Regions from separate parts of the Rhodococcus erythropolis R138 genome, predicted to be linked through region 2. Evidence: riboswitches for the same ligand, from Rfam matches in the RefSeq annotation. Region 2 holds a riboswitch; each other region holds the start of a gene.

Region 1 (3,131 bases), 2.8 Mb from region 2:
GCGACGAGGTTGTGGCCGCCGTTCTCGAACACCACCCGGATGTCGCGCTTCTGGACGTCGAGATGCCCGGCATGGACGGAATCGCCGCGACGGCGGCCCTTCGCGAGGCAGCACCCGACACCCGAGTCCTGATCGTCACCACGTTCGGACGTCCCGGATTTCTTCGCAAAGCCCTGCACGCCGGGGCCGGCGGGTTCGTCGTCAAGGACACACCCGCCAGGCAGTTGGCCGACGCAGTCAGGCGTGTCCACGCCGGACTGCGCGTCGTCGATCCCACCCTTGCGGCCGACAGCCTCGTCAGCGGCGAGTCGCCTCTGACGGAGCGTGAGACCCAAGTACTGCGCGCCGCTCATGACGGCGCACCCGTGGCAGCCATCGCAGGGGCGCTCTTCTTGTCCGCAGGGACGGTTCGAAATCATCTGTCATCCGCAATGGGTAAGACGGGTGCGTCGACGCGCGCGGAAGCCGTCAGAATCGCCGAGTCGAACGGCTGGCTCTGATCCGCGTGGCCGGAATCCACTTCCCCGGCAAATAGTTCGCGGTTCGATTCTTGACGGCGATTTGTCCAAATCACTCAAAGTAGGGACCTTCTACCCTAGGGATTTTCCCTGCAAACGACCCCCTTCGCGAGAATCCAAAACAGCTAATCGTTCGATAACTGGCTATGATGCAGTTAATTGAATCGACGGAGCCTGTGCGTAACGGGGGAAGGGACGTCTCATGTCGAACCAGTTCAACGATCGCTTGAACTCGCTGTTCGAGACTGCCGACTTTCACGTCACCAACGCGATGGTCGTTCGCGGCATGACCGAGTTCGGCTGCCGCATCTCGACGCCGTACCTGTCCCAACTGCGCACCGGCGTCCGAACCAACCCGTCACCCGAAGTGGTTGCCGCCCTCGCCCACTTCTTCAACGTCCATCCGGACTACTTCTACGCCCCGTCCGATCAAACTCCGCCCGCGATCTCGGGCGGCGAGGCGGACCTCTCTCTCCTCGAACAGCTGCACAACGTGCGCCTGCGAAACCTCACCTCTCGCGTCGTCGATCTATCGCCGTCTTCGCAGGATCTGCTTGTCGAAATGGCGGAGAATCTACGTTCCTCCGAGAATCTTCCGCGCGTACCACCGGACTCGAATTCCTACATGTCACGCGCGTAGCGCCCTTCGCCGACTCTCCTTGACTGCTCAGGGAGGGTTGGCCTTATGCTGGTCGATGCAGCTGGTTCGCCCGGCGCGGTCATGAGGAGCCCCGAAGACCGTTCCCGGCGTCGAAGCCCCGTCAGCGCAAGCTGTCGGAGTGAGAGGGAACCCGGTGAAAATCCGGGACTGTCCCGCAGCGGTAAGCAGGAACGACCGCCGTTTATGTGCACTGGGCATCCGCCTGGGAAGCGACGGCCAGTAGGTTCGATCCAACTCGATCGAGTGCCCGCGAGTCCGAAGACCTGCCGACTGTGTCGGGCACGCCGTGCCCGACGGTCCACCGCCTCGTGGAATGGGCGTGTAGATCTCCATCGGACCTCGTGTGCGGTGCGGGCAGTACTGTCCGCCGAAACTCGAGGTCTCGTGAGGTGTACCCGTCTGCCGGCAGTGGCCATCAATGCATTGGCAATCTGGAGAAACTCCGTGACAACAACATTCACTTCGACCGTGCTGGGCTCACCGCGCATCGGTCCTCATCGAGAACTCAAGCGGGCAACCGAAAGCTACTGGGCAGGGCGCATCGACGCCGACGCCCTGCAGGCTGGCGCCCGTGACCTCCGTCGGCAGGGCTTGGCCGACCTCCGTGACCTGGGCCTCGACTCCATCCCGGTCAATACCTTCTCCTTCTACGACCAGATGCTCGACACCGCAGTTCTTCTCGGCGCGCTGCCCGACCGCGTCGCGTCGGTCGCCGATCCGTTGGACCGCTACTTTGCCGCTGCCCGTGGGACGGACACCATCGCGCCACTCGAAATGACGAAGTGGTTCGACACCAACTACCACTACCTGGTGCCGGAGATTTCACCGTCCACCACGTTCGCACTCGACCCGTCCAAGGTCTTGTCCGAACTGGCAGAAGCACTTTCCGACGGCATTGCAGCCCGCCCGGTCGTCATCGGACCGGTCACCTTCCTGCTGCTCTCGAAGGCTGTCGGCACAGACGAGCCGCTGCTCTCGCGGCTCGACGAACTACTCCCCCTCTACGCGGATCTACTCGGTCGGCTCGCGAAGGCCGGTGCGAGCTGGATTCAGCTCGACGAACCCGCCCTCGTGGGCGATCGCACCGACGAGGAAATCGAAGCGGCACGCGCTGCGTACGAACAGCTTTCAGCGCTGCCTAAGCGGCCGTCGATCCTGTTGGCGTCGTACTTCGGTTCGCTGCGTGACGCGTTGCCCGCGCTTGCGTCCACCGGCGTCGAAGGATTTGCCGTCGACCTGGTGGCCGGTCAGGATTCGATCGGCTCCGTACCTGAACTCGCCCGCAAACTAATCGTCGCCGGAGTGGTCGACGGACGAAACATCTGGCGGTCCGATCTGGACTCGGCACTGAGCACTTTGGGTGCCTTGTTCGGCAGCGTGGACACGCTTGCCGTCTCCACGTCGTGCTCCCTGCTGCACGTTCCGTACACACTCGACGCTGAGTCCGATGTCGACAAGGCCCTGCGCTCGTGGCTCGCGTTCGGCACCGAGAAGGTCAAGGAAGTAGTAACTCTCGCAACCGCTCTCACACAGGGCCGAGAGTCGGTGGAGGACGAGTTCGCTCTGGCACGAGCGGCCGCGTCGACCCGCAAGGACGATCGCAGACTCAATGATGCGAGTGTTCGAGGCCGTCTGGACGCGGTGCTGAACTCGGCGACCGGTCGCGCGCCCGCCGCCGAACGTCGCGCTGCCCAGGACGAGCTGCTTTCTCTGCCGCCGCTGCCCACGACGACCATCGGTTCGTACCCGCAAACCTCGAAGATCCGCATCGCTCGCGCAGCGCTGCGCAAGGGCGAGATCGACGAAGCCGAGTACGTCAACCGTATGCGCGCCGAAATTGCCGAAGTTGTTGCGCTCCAGGAAAAGCTGGACCTGGACGTGCTTGTGCACGGTGAGCCGGAACGCAACGACATGGTCCAGTACTTCGCGGAGCAGTTGGACGGATTCTTCGC
Region 2 (3,131 bases):
GCGTTGTAGCAGCAGCGCAGCGCCGTCGTCTTGCCACTGCCGTTGGGTCCGACCAAGCCCAGTATTTCACCGGACGTCACCGCGAAAGTGATGCCGCGCAAGACTTCGCGGTTGCCAAGCCGCGCCCGGGTCTCGACGAGTTCGAGCAGAGGCGCAGCTTCGCCGTCCTTCGGGCATGTCACTGTTCTGGTCTGCGTCACTGTTCTGGTCTGCGTCACTGTTCGAGCCTCCGATACTGCCGGTAGAGCATCCAGACGAAGATCGGTGCACCCACGAGGGCGGTGATCACTCCGACCGGAACTTCGGTGGATTGTGCCACCGAGCGCGCAGCGGTATCCGCGGCAACCATCGCGACGGCGCCCAGAAGGGCTGCAGCAGGGAGCAGTCGAATTGCTCTGGTGCCGACGATGAAACCGGCCAGATGTGGGATCAGGAGGCCGATGAATCCGATTCCACCGGCAACGCTGACTGCCGCGCCCGCCAGTACGGAGACCGCAAGCAAGGACAACACTCGGAACCGTCGGACGTTCATACCGAGTGCTGCAGCCCCGTCGTCACCGGTCTGCAAGACGTCCATCCACCGCGAACTGAACAGAAGGGCCGTGCCGACGACGACCAGTGCGATCGTCGGGAAGATCAGCGTCGACCATCGCGCATCACCGAATCCGCCGGCAATCCAGTGCATCACCGACGTCACGTGCCGATCATCGGCCAACACCAGGATGCAAAAGGTGATGAGCGCCGAGAATATTTGGGCGAGCGCTACACCCACCAAAATGATCGCGGTCGGCTGCGGATACCGGCCGCCGATCAGCAGTGCGAGAAACAACGGGATCATCGCCCCGACGAATGCTGCGACCGGAATCGTGAAAACCCCGAGGAGGCCGGCGCCGAAACCCAGCACCGACACGAGCACCACCATGAATCCCGCACCCGACGAAACTCCGAGCAGATACGGGTCGGCAAGAGGATTCCGTGTGACAGCCTGAGCAACAGCACCCGACATCGCCAAGGAAGCACCCACGACCGCAGCCGTGAGTGCACGTGGCAGGCGGGAGTCGATCACGATCGACTCCCGCGCCGCGGTCCACCACGTTTCGAAAGTCCCTGGCGCCAAACGGGCTCCGACTATCGCCCAGACGTCACCGACGGGAATGCGAACCGATCCCAAGGAGACGGCCAACCCCAGGACGATCGCCAAGGCGACCGCCAAGCCGACAAGTAGGGCGCCGTACCCGTAACGCGTGCGGGTCACTTCGCCGCGTCAGCGCCCGGATGGAAGGCCGTCGCGATGGTCTGTGCCGAACGCACCAACCGTGAACTCTCGAACAGGTCCGCGAGAGGAACCACGACGAACCGGTTCTGCTGCACAGCAGGGGTGGTCGCCATCAACGGCTGGGCACGGAGGAAGTCGATCTTCTGCTCGGCCGTCTTGTCGCCGTAGTCGATGACCACGATCGCCTGGGGTGCACGCTCGGCAACAGCTTCCCACGATGCGTCGATGTAGGGCTTTGTCCCTTCGGCGAAGATGTTCGAGACACCGGAGTATTCCGCGACCAATTGACCGACGCCGACTCCGCCGATGGTCGTCGGAACCTGGTCACCACTGTCGTAGAAGAAGGTCGGTACCGGCGCCGCGTCCCCGACCGAAGCGCGGACGGAATCGAGACCATCGCTGATCTCCTCTGCGACCTCGCGGGCGGAATCTTCAACGCCCAGGACTCGACCGAGTTGCGTGTAGTCGTTCTCGAGCAATCCGATGTCGGGGAAACCGGTGCCACAGTATTCCGAGAAGAGGAAGGTGTTGATTCCGCGCTCGCCGAAAGCGTCTCGGGAACGGCCCTGCTTCTCGTTGAAGGCACTGGTCATTCCTCCGACCACGAAGTCCGGATCGACGTCGAGAACCTGCTCCATGCTGGGGAACGTATCGGAGAGGCTGGGAATCTTGTTGAATACATCGGCGGTCTCCGCAGTTGGCGGATTGTCGCTGTACGCCCGACCGACGATCCGGTCACCCGCACCGATTTCGATGAGCGCCTCGGTGACATGCCCGTTCAAAGACACGATGCGCTGCGGCGGCGAGTCGAAGGTCATCTCTCGATCGCAGTTGGTCACGGACACAGGCTGTGCGAAGGATTCCGCAGCAGACGCGGACTCTGATTCCTGGCCTTTGGAACAACCTGCCGAAACCAAGGCGACCGCGATGAGAACAGCGGCGGCGCGGGACGGGGAGAACTGAAGTGACACGGGGACCTCGTAAGGGCTCTGAGCCACGAATGAGAATCCGACAGACAACTCCGCCCGCACACTGATACTCGGCCAGAGCTCCTGCTGGACTTCCTTTTCGTAGACCACGACGAATGGATGTCGCACACCGCGCGGTGGGTAATCGGGCTTGCCGACGCTCGGTGACTACCGAGAATCGACCTACCGTTGCGGGTCAGCGCCGGATTCGGACCGGCTTCCCCCACACGCGTGGCTTGCAAGTGCTTCGAGCAGTATGCATGACGTTTCCGATTCAAGACCAAACGCCCACTACAGTCGATCTGGCCAGACGCCCCCACACACCGGAGTTGATACATGACACGCTGGGCCCAAACCGTCGTCGCCCGGAAATGGTGGGTACTGAGCCTCGCGGTTCTGATAGTTCTCATCAGTGGGGTGTGGGGACTCGGAGTGTTCGGCAAGCTCAGCCAGGGCGGCTTCATCGATCCGGGCAGCGACTCCGCGAAGGTTGCGGACATCATCGAAGACAATCTCGGGCCGCAGACCCCGGACATCATCGCGATCTACTCACCCACCGACGGCAAGACCCTCGACGACATCGGGCCGGCAGTAACGGCCGCCGTCGACCAGTTCAAAACGGAAGTGCCGACCGCGTCGGTGAAGTCGTATTGGGGAACGGACGCCGCGGCCAAGGCCAGTCTGCTCTCGAACGACGGATCCATGGCGGCCGTTGCGATCACGTTGGCACCGGACTCGGGCGTCACACCTGCTACTTTCGCCGATCTCTTGCCGAAGCTCGAAGTTGAAGGTGCCGAGGCACAATTCGCGGGTAATACCGTTGTCGGCGTCGCGTTCAACACCAAGCTGGAGAAAGACCTGGTGGTCGCCGAAGCCATCGCCATTCC
Region 3 (3,131 bases), 1.1 Mb from region 2:
TCCGCCGTTGTCCGGGGTGGCAGCGATCCAGCGGTAGGCCGCGAGGTAGTGGTGGCTCGGCGGCAGATCCGGGTCGTGGTAGATCGCGACAGGCTTTTCACCGAATCCCCGCGGCGGCTGAACCATGAGGACGATGTTGTTGAATCGCAGTGCCGCGATAACGATTTCGCCGTCCGGATCCTGCGAGCGATCGACGTACAGCTCGCCGGGCGCTGTGCCCCAGTGTTCCTCGACTCCGCTGCGCAACTCTTCGGGCAGGGTGGCGAACCAGTCGCGGTACTTCGCTGCCGAGATGCGGATCGGATTGCCCTCGAGCTGCTCGGCAGTGAGCCAGTCGGGATCCTGTCCGCCGGCCGCGATCAGGGCGTGGATCAGCGCATCGCCGTCCTTGGCCGCCAGGCCGGGAACTGCGTCAGGGCCGTCGACCGGACCGAGGTCGTAACCGGCAGAACGCATTTCGGTGAGCAGATCGATTGCGCTCGCCGGAGTGTCGAGGCCAACGGCGTTGCCGATGCGAGCGTGCTTGGTGGGGTACGCCGACAGCATCAACGCAACACGACGCTCTGGCGTCGGAATATGACGCAACTTGCCGTGACGCACCGCGATGCCGGCCACGCGGGCTGCGCGCTCCGGATCAGGCATGTACGTGGACAGTCCGTCGGAATCGATTTCCTTGAACGAGAACGGCACCGTGATGATGCGCCCGTCGAATTCGGGGACCGCAACCTGCGTCGCGACGTCGAGCGGCGACAATCCGTCGTCGTTGGCATCCCAGGTGGCGCGGCTGCTGGTCAGGCACAGTCCCTGCAAGATCGGAACGTCCAAAGCGGCGAGTGCTGCCACGTCCCACGCTTCGTCGTCGCCGCCCGCCGATGCGGTGGCGGGCTTGGTGCCGCCGGCAGCAAGAACCGTCACGACCATGGCGTCGGCGCGGCGGAGCGTGCTCAGAAGTTCGGCTTCTGCGGTTCGCAGAGATGCGCAGTAGATCGGCAGCGCGGTGCCACCGGCCTCGGCGACCGCGTCGCACAACGCCTGGATATACCGGGTGTTTCCGGCCAAATGCTGGGCGCGGTAGTACAGAACTGCGATGACCGGACCGCTCGCCGAGTCGAGATCGGGCGCGAAATCAGCGATGCCCCAGGAAGGCAGGTGAGCCGGCGGCTCGAAACCGTGGCCGGTGAGCAGGACGGTGTCGGAGAGGAAGTGGTGCAGCTGTGCCAGATTCTGTGTGCCACCCTCAGCCAGGTAGTTGTGCGCCTCGGCAGCAACACCGGCGGAGACCGTCGAGCACTCCATGAGGTCGGCATCCGGCGCGTGCTCGCCGCCGAGAACGACTACGGGGAGTCCGGAGGCGAGGACCATGTCCAGGCCGTCTTCCCAGCTGCGACGGCTGCCGAGGATACGAACGATCACGAGGTCGACGCCGTCGAGCAAGGGCGGCAAGTCCTCCGAGACCAGCAAGCGTGAGGGGTTGGCCCAGCGATAGGAGACGCCGTCGCCGGCTTCCTGGCTGGCGCGGGCGCTCAGCAGATCGGTATCGGACGTGGAGAGCAGAAGAATCACGGGTGAAGCCTTCCTGGGGTTTCGCGCCCCGTGGCACAGATCTGTCATCGACGGCGGTTGAGGGTCTGACTCGTGTTTCCGAGCGGAAACACGTCCCGCTCGAGCAACACTCACAGTGGCGCGACCGCACCGGACTTTCACCGGTTTCCTCAACTGCCGTCACTGGTGGTGGTGATGCTACCGGTCCGCAGAAGGCACTCATGACAGGTCGTACCCTGGAGCCATGCCCACGGACCGTTCACAGCCAGACGCGTGCCCGGGTGCACTGCAAGTTCACCACGCCGCCGACGGCGCACTGGCACGCGTGCGCCTACCCGGCGGACTCCTCACCCCGGTCCAATTGCAGACGCTCGCCGACGCAGCGCGCGATCTCGGCAACGGGCAGATGGAACTCACTTCGAGGGGCAACGTCCAACTGCGCTCGGTCTCGGATCCCGAAGCCTTCGCGTCGCGAATCGCGTCGGCCGGCCTGCTGCCGTCCGCGACGCACGAGCGAGTGCGCAACATCCTCGCGTCCCCACTGTCCGGCCGTATCGGGGGCGTAGCCGACATTCGTGAACTGGTCCACCGTCTCGATTCGGCGATCCAAGCGGATCAAGCATTGGCGGATCTGCCAGGGCGAACCCTGTTCACCCTCGACGACGGGCGCGGAGACATCACCGGGCTACGGGGCGATTTCGGGCTCCATGCGCGCAGCGCCACCGAGCATTCACTGGTGCTCGCCGGTCACCACACCACTCACCGCGTCCAGGCGGACGACGCCGTCGAATTGCTCCTCGAGGCGGCTCGATCATTCCTCGACGTCCGCGACAAGCACTGGCGCCTGGCCGAGGTTCCGGACGGAATCGAACGCACCCTCGAGCAGCTGGGTCTGAGCGCCGAGTCCACCGGTGCGGCGGACCTCACGCCGGATGCACGACCCACCATCGGCTGGCTCGAGCAGCGCGACGGGACCGTAGCCCTGGGCGGAGGCTTGCGATTCGGGCTGCTCGACGCTCGGCTGGCCGAGTTCCTGGCCGCCGTCGACAAGCCCGTCGTCGTGACGCCGTGGCGATCGGTGCATATCTTCGACCTCGACGAATGGGCTGCCGAGCAGGTAGTCCGGGTGTTGGCGCCGATGGGGCTGATCTTCGACGAGAACTCACCGTGGCTCGACGTCACCGCCTGCACCGGAAGCCCGGGATGCGAGAAGTCGCTCGCCGATGTGCGCACCGACGCCATCACCGCGGTAGAGCAGGCAGAACTGCCAGTCGTCGGGCGCCAGCACTGGGCCGGGTGCGACCGCAGCTGCGGACGTCCCCGCGGGGACGTAGCGGATGTGATTGCGACGGGTGACGGTTACCGGGTGAATCCGGCCGATCGGTGATGCCTCTATCGTGTGGCACATGATCGAGTACATCCGTGACGGCGCGGAAATCTATCGCCAGTCCTTTGCCACCATTCGGGCCGAAGCCGACCTGAGCCGTTTCCCGGCGGATGTCTCGCAAGCTGTAGTGCGCATGATTCATGCAAGTGGCCAGGTCGATCTCGTCGACGACGTCGCCTTCACACCGGGTGTCGTCTCGGCT
Region 4 (3,131 bases), 1.3 Mb from region 2:
ATGAAGTACCTACGCCGCGGCTCGGGGTACTACATCGACGTAGGCGCGGCCGAACTGGTCGCGAACGGGGACATCAAGCTCGCGCACGGCAACATTCGTGAGCTGACCGAGAACAGCGTGATCCTCGAAGACGGTACGGAATTGCCTGCCGACGTGGTGGTCTACGCGACCGGCTACGGCTCGATGAACGGCTGGGTGGCGGATCTGATCGGTCAGGACACCGCCGACAAGGTCGGCAAGGTGTGGGGCCTGGGGTCGAACACCACCAAGGATCCGGGACCGTGGGAAGGCGAGCAGCGCAACATGTGGAAGCCGACGCAGCAGGAAGCGCTGTGGTTCCACGGAGGCAATCTGCACCAGTCGCGCCACTACTCGCTGTACTTGGCGTTGCAGTTGAAGGCGCGTTACGAGGGCATCCCGACGCCGGTGTACGGACTGCAGGAAGTGCATCACCTGAGCTGAAATAGAACTGCTGTGCGCCTTTATTAACCGCCCGCGGTTAATAAAGGCGCACAGCAGGTTCAGCGAAGGGCGTACTTCTTTGCTACTTCGGTGTTCTTGGTCGCGCGCTCGGTGAGGAAGGCGAATGCCAACCCGAGTACGAGCCAGAGCGTCGCCTGCGTAGCGAGCGAGGAAAGTCGGAACTCCCACAGCAGAGTTGCCGGGAAGTCCTCGCCCACCTCGTTGATGCCGGGAAGCGAGACGTAACCGATCGTGGCGATCACCAGGAACGCAGCCACCGGAGCAGCGATGCGCACGCTGAGGAACTCGTGCCCGGAAACTGCCTTTGCCGCCGCTGCTGCCGCGGTGACGGACAGTAGCCCGAGAATCACGGCGGCCAGCCACAGCAGTGTGCGCTGGTTGATGGTGTCGGGATCTCCGACGGCCGGCGGATTGGCCGGGTACTTGAAGAAGGGCACGGCCTCGATGGCCAGCCAACCACCGACGGCGATGGTGATCGCCAACAACGGCCCGGACATTCCGGTGAGTCGTCGAGCGTAATTGGCAACGACCGAGAAGATCGCCCCGAGTGCCAGTCCGGCCAGCGCTGTGGCCAGGAACAGCCCGGCGCGCTGCCCGTCGCGGCTCACCAGTGGTTCTTCTTCGTCACCGTGCGAATGCCCAGCGGCTTCGCCGGCAACCTCACCGGTGGCGCTGTTGGCTTCTTCGATCGCAATGGCGGCATTGACGTGCGGTTCACCCAGCACGAATGCAACTCCGCCGGCAAGGATGCCTGCGATCAAACCAGCCAACAAACCACGAATGAGAAGCTTCGTGAAATTGTCGACTAGTGGCACGGCAGGCCCATCAAGTGTCGACCGTCGTGCATCAATTCATGCATGTACATGCCGGTGCGAGAGATAGCGCCCTGGTCGAATCCGACCAGGTAGAGAGCGAGCATCGCGAACAGAACTACTGCAGCGGCGAGGAAAGCAAGACGAGTCGAATCGATCGACGTATCGGGAGAATAGGCGAGAGCCATCGAAGCCTCCTGGGATTTTCGCGTCCCCTAGGTCCATGCGATGGCCGAAGTGTCTGGCTGTCGAAATAGTCGTGCCGAAAAAGGCACTTCACCTCGAATTACAGTGGCGCGACCGCTCCGGGCTTTCACCGGATTCCTGTCGGACCATCGCGTTTACATGCGAACTTTTGCACTACTGCCCGCACCGTGTCAACGCGTGAAGCCGAGATGACCGTCGATTGTGCCCGCCAAGGCGGGCACAATCGTTCGAGATCAGCTCTTTGCGGCGACGTCCAGGACAACTTCGAACTCGAGCAACGACGCACCCGAAGCGACGGGCTTCGCACGCTCGCCGGAATGGGCTTCGCGGGCAGGGCCGTCACGCCAATCGGCGAACGCCTGCTCGGACTCCCACTGCGTCACCACGAAGTAACGGCTCTCACCTGCGGTGGGGCGGAGGAGTTGGAATCCGAGAAAGCCCGGGGAGTTCTCGACTGCATGAGCGCGTGCTGCGAAGCGCTTCTCCAGTTCGGGGCCGGCGCCCTCGGGGACCTCGATTGCATTGATCTTCACGACTGCCATGCAAGCGACATTACCCGCGCACCTTCACCGCGTACCGTGACACTCGTGTTGCATGACGAAGGTGGAACAGGACAACCGATTCTGTTGTTGCACGGCCTCATGGGCAGCTCGAGGACGTGGCGACGCCAGGTGCCGTGGATCCGCGAGTTCGGCCACGTCTACACGTTCGACGCCGCCGGTCACGGCCGGCCCGCGCCGTCAGAGCTGACCACCGAGGCATTCGTCGACGACCTGGCATCTGCCGTTGCGTCCATCGAGGAGCCGATGATCGTGATCGGCCATTCGATGGGGGCTCTGCACGCGTGGTGCTTCGCCGCATCGCATCCCGAAAAGGTTTGTGCACTGGTCCTCGAAGACATGGCTCCGGATTTTCGCGGACGCACCGCCGCGGATTGGGCTCAGATGATCTCGGCGTGGCCGCAGCCGTTTGCTTCCGAGGACGCGATGAAGGAATTCTTCGGGCCCGTCGCCGGCCAGTACTTTCTCGACTCTTTCGACCGCCGCGACGACGGGTGGTACCTGCACGGCGAGGTGTCGACCTTCCGCGACATCTCGGAGGAGTGGGGCACGAGGCATTTCTGGGATCAGTGGAAGGCGATCGACGTGCCGACCTTGCTGATCGAGGGAGAGTTCACCATCACCCCCGAGGGACAGATGCGAGAGATGGCCGAGAGGCCGGGAACTCGGTACGTACGTATTGCCGATGCAGGCCACCTGGTTCACGACGATCAACCGCAGCGCTATCGCGAAGTGGTGACGGAATTCCTTCAGACGGTGAGCTGACTGCGGATCGACGCGCCCACCTGCTCCAGTTCGACGGCTCGCCTGGCCAGGAGTCCGGCAGCGAACTTCGCCTTGTCGCCGCGATGGCGGGGGACGACGTGGAGGTGCGAGTGGAACACGGTTTGGCCCGCGGCACGCCCGTCGTTGACCAGAAAGTTGACTCCGTCAGCGGCGATGTCGCAGCGGCGTAGAGCTCCGGCGATGAGCGTGCCGACGCGGAACATCTCTGCGCCCTCGTGGCTTTCGAGAGCATCGAGGTTTTCTGCATGACGCTTGGGGACCACCAGGGTGTGCCCGCGACTCA

What was found. Region 2 has a riboswitch for cobalamin ahead of H351_RS22165 (ABC transporter substrate-binding protein). Riboswitches for the same ligand answer to the same signal wherever they lie in the genome.
Region 1: linked by a shared signal. The riboswitch ahead of metE (5-methyltetrahydropteroyltriglutamate--homocysteine S-methyltransferase) and the one ahead of H351_RS22165 (ABC transporter substrate-binding protein) in region 2 are both predicted to bind cobalamin.
Region 3: linked by a shared signal. The riboswitch ahead of cobN (cobaltochelatase subunit CobN) and the one ahead of H351_RS22165 (ABC transporter substrate-binding protein) in region 2 are both predicted to bind cobalamin.
Region 4: linked by a shared signal. The riboswitch ahead of H351_RS28305 (CbtB domain-containing protein) and the one ahead of H351_RS22165 (ABC transporter substrate-binding protein) in region 2 are both predicted to bind cobalamin.

What each region holds. Positions count from the first base shown of each region.
Region 1 covers NZ_CP007255.1:2,030,707-2,033,837, reverse strand. Annotated here, with positions in the region: gene H351_RS09550 (response regulator transcription factor) at 1-500, shown strand, start outside; gene H351_RS09545 (helix-turn-helix domain-containing protein) at 721-1,158, shown strand; cobalamin riboswitch at 1,256-1,464, shown strand; gene metE (5-methyltetrahydropteroyltriglutamate--homocysteine S-methyltransferase) at 1,624-3,131, shown strand, end outside.
Region 2 covers NZ_CP007255.1:4,824,301-4,827,431, forward strand. Annotated here, with positions in the region: gene H351_RS22155 (ABC transporter ATP-binding protein) at 1-218, opposite strand, end outside; gene H351_RS22160 (FecCD family ABC transporter permease) at 215-1,255, opposite strand; gene H351_RS22165 (ABC transporter substrate-binding protein) at 1,252-2,247, opposite strand; cobalamin riboswitch at 2,364-2,511, opposite strand; gene H351_RS22170 (MMPL family transporter) at 2,581-3,131, shown strand, end outside.
Region 3 covers NZ_CP007255.1:3,744,737-3,747,867, reverse strand. Annotated here, with positions in the region: gene cobN (cobaltochelatase subunit CobN) at 1-1,563, opposite strand, end outside; cobalamin riboswitch at 1,603-1,735, opposite strand; gene cobG (precorrin-3B synthase) at 1,787-2,929, shown strand; gene H351_RS17240 (precorrin-8X methylmutase) at 2,949-3,131, shown strand, end outside.
Region 4 covers NZ_CP007255.1:6,168,550-6,171,680, reverse strand. Annotated here, with positions in the region: gene H351_RS28315 (flavin-containing monooxygenase) at 1-462, shown strand, start outside; gene H351_RS28310 (CbtA family protein) at 522-1,298, opposite strand; gene H351_RS28305 (CbtB domain-containing protein) at 1,289-1,483, opposite strand; cobalamin riboswitch at 1,509-1,647, opposite strand; gene mhuD (mycobilin-forming heme oxygenase MhuD) at 1,736-2,044, opposite strand; gene H351_RS28295 (alpha/beta fold hydrolase) at 2,090-2,827, shown strand; gene H351_RS28290 (HIT family protein) at 2,812-3,131, opposite strand, start outside.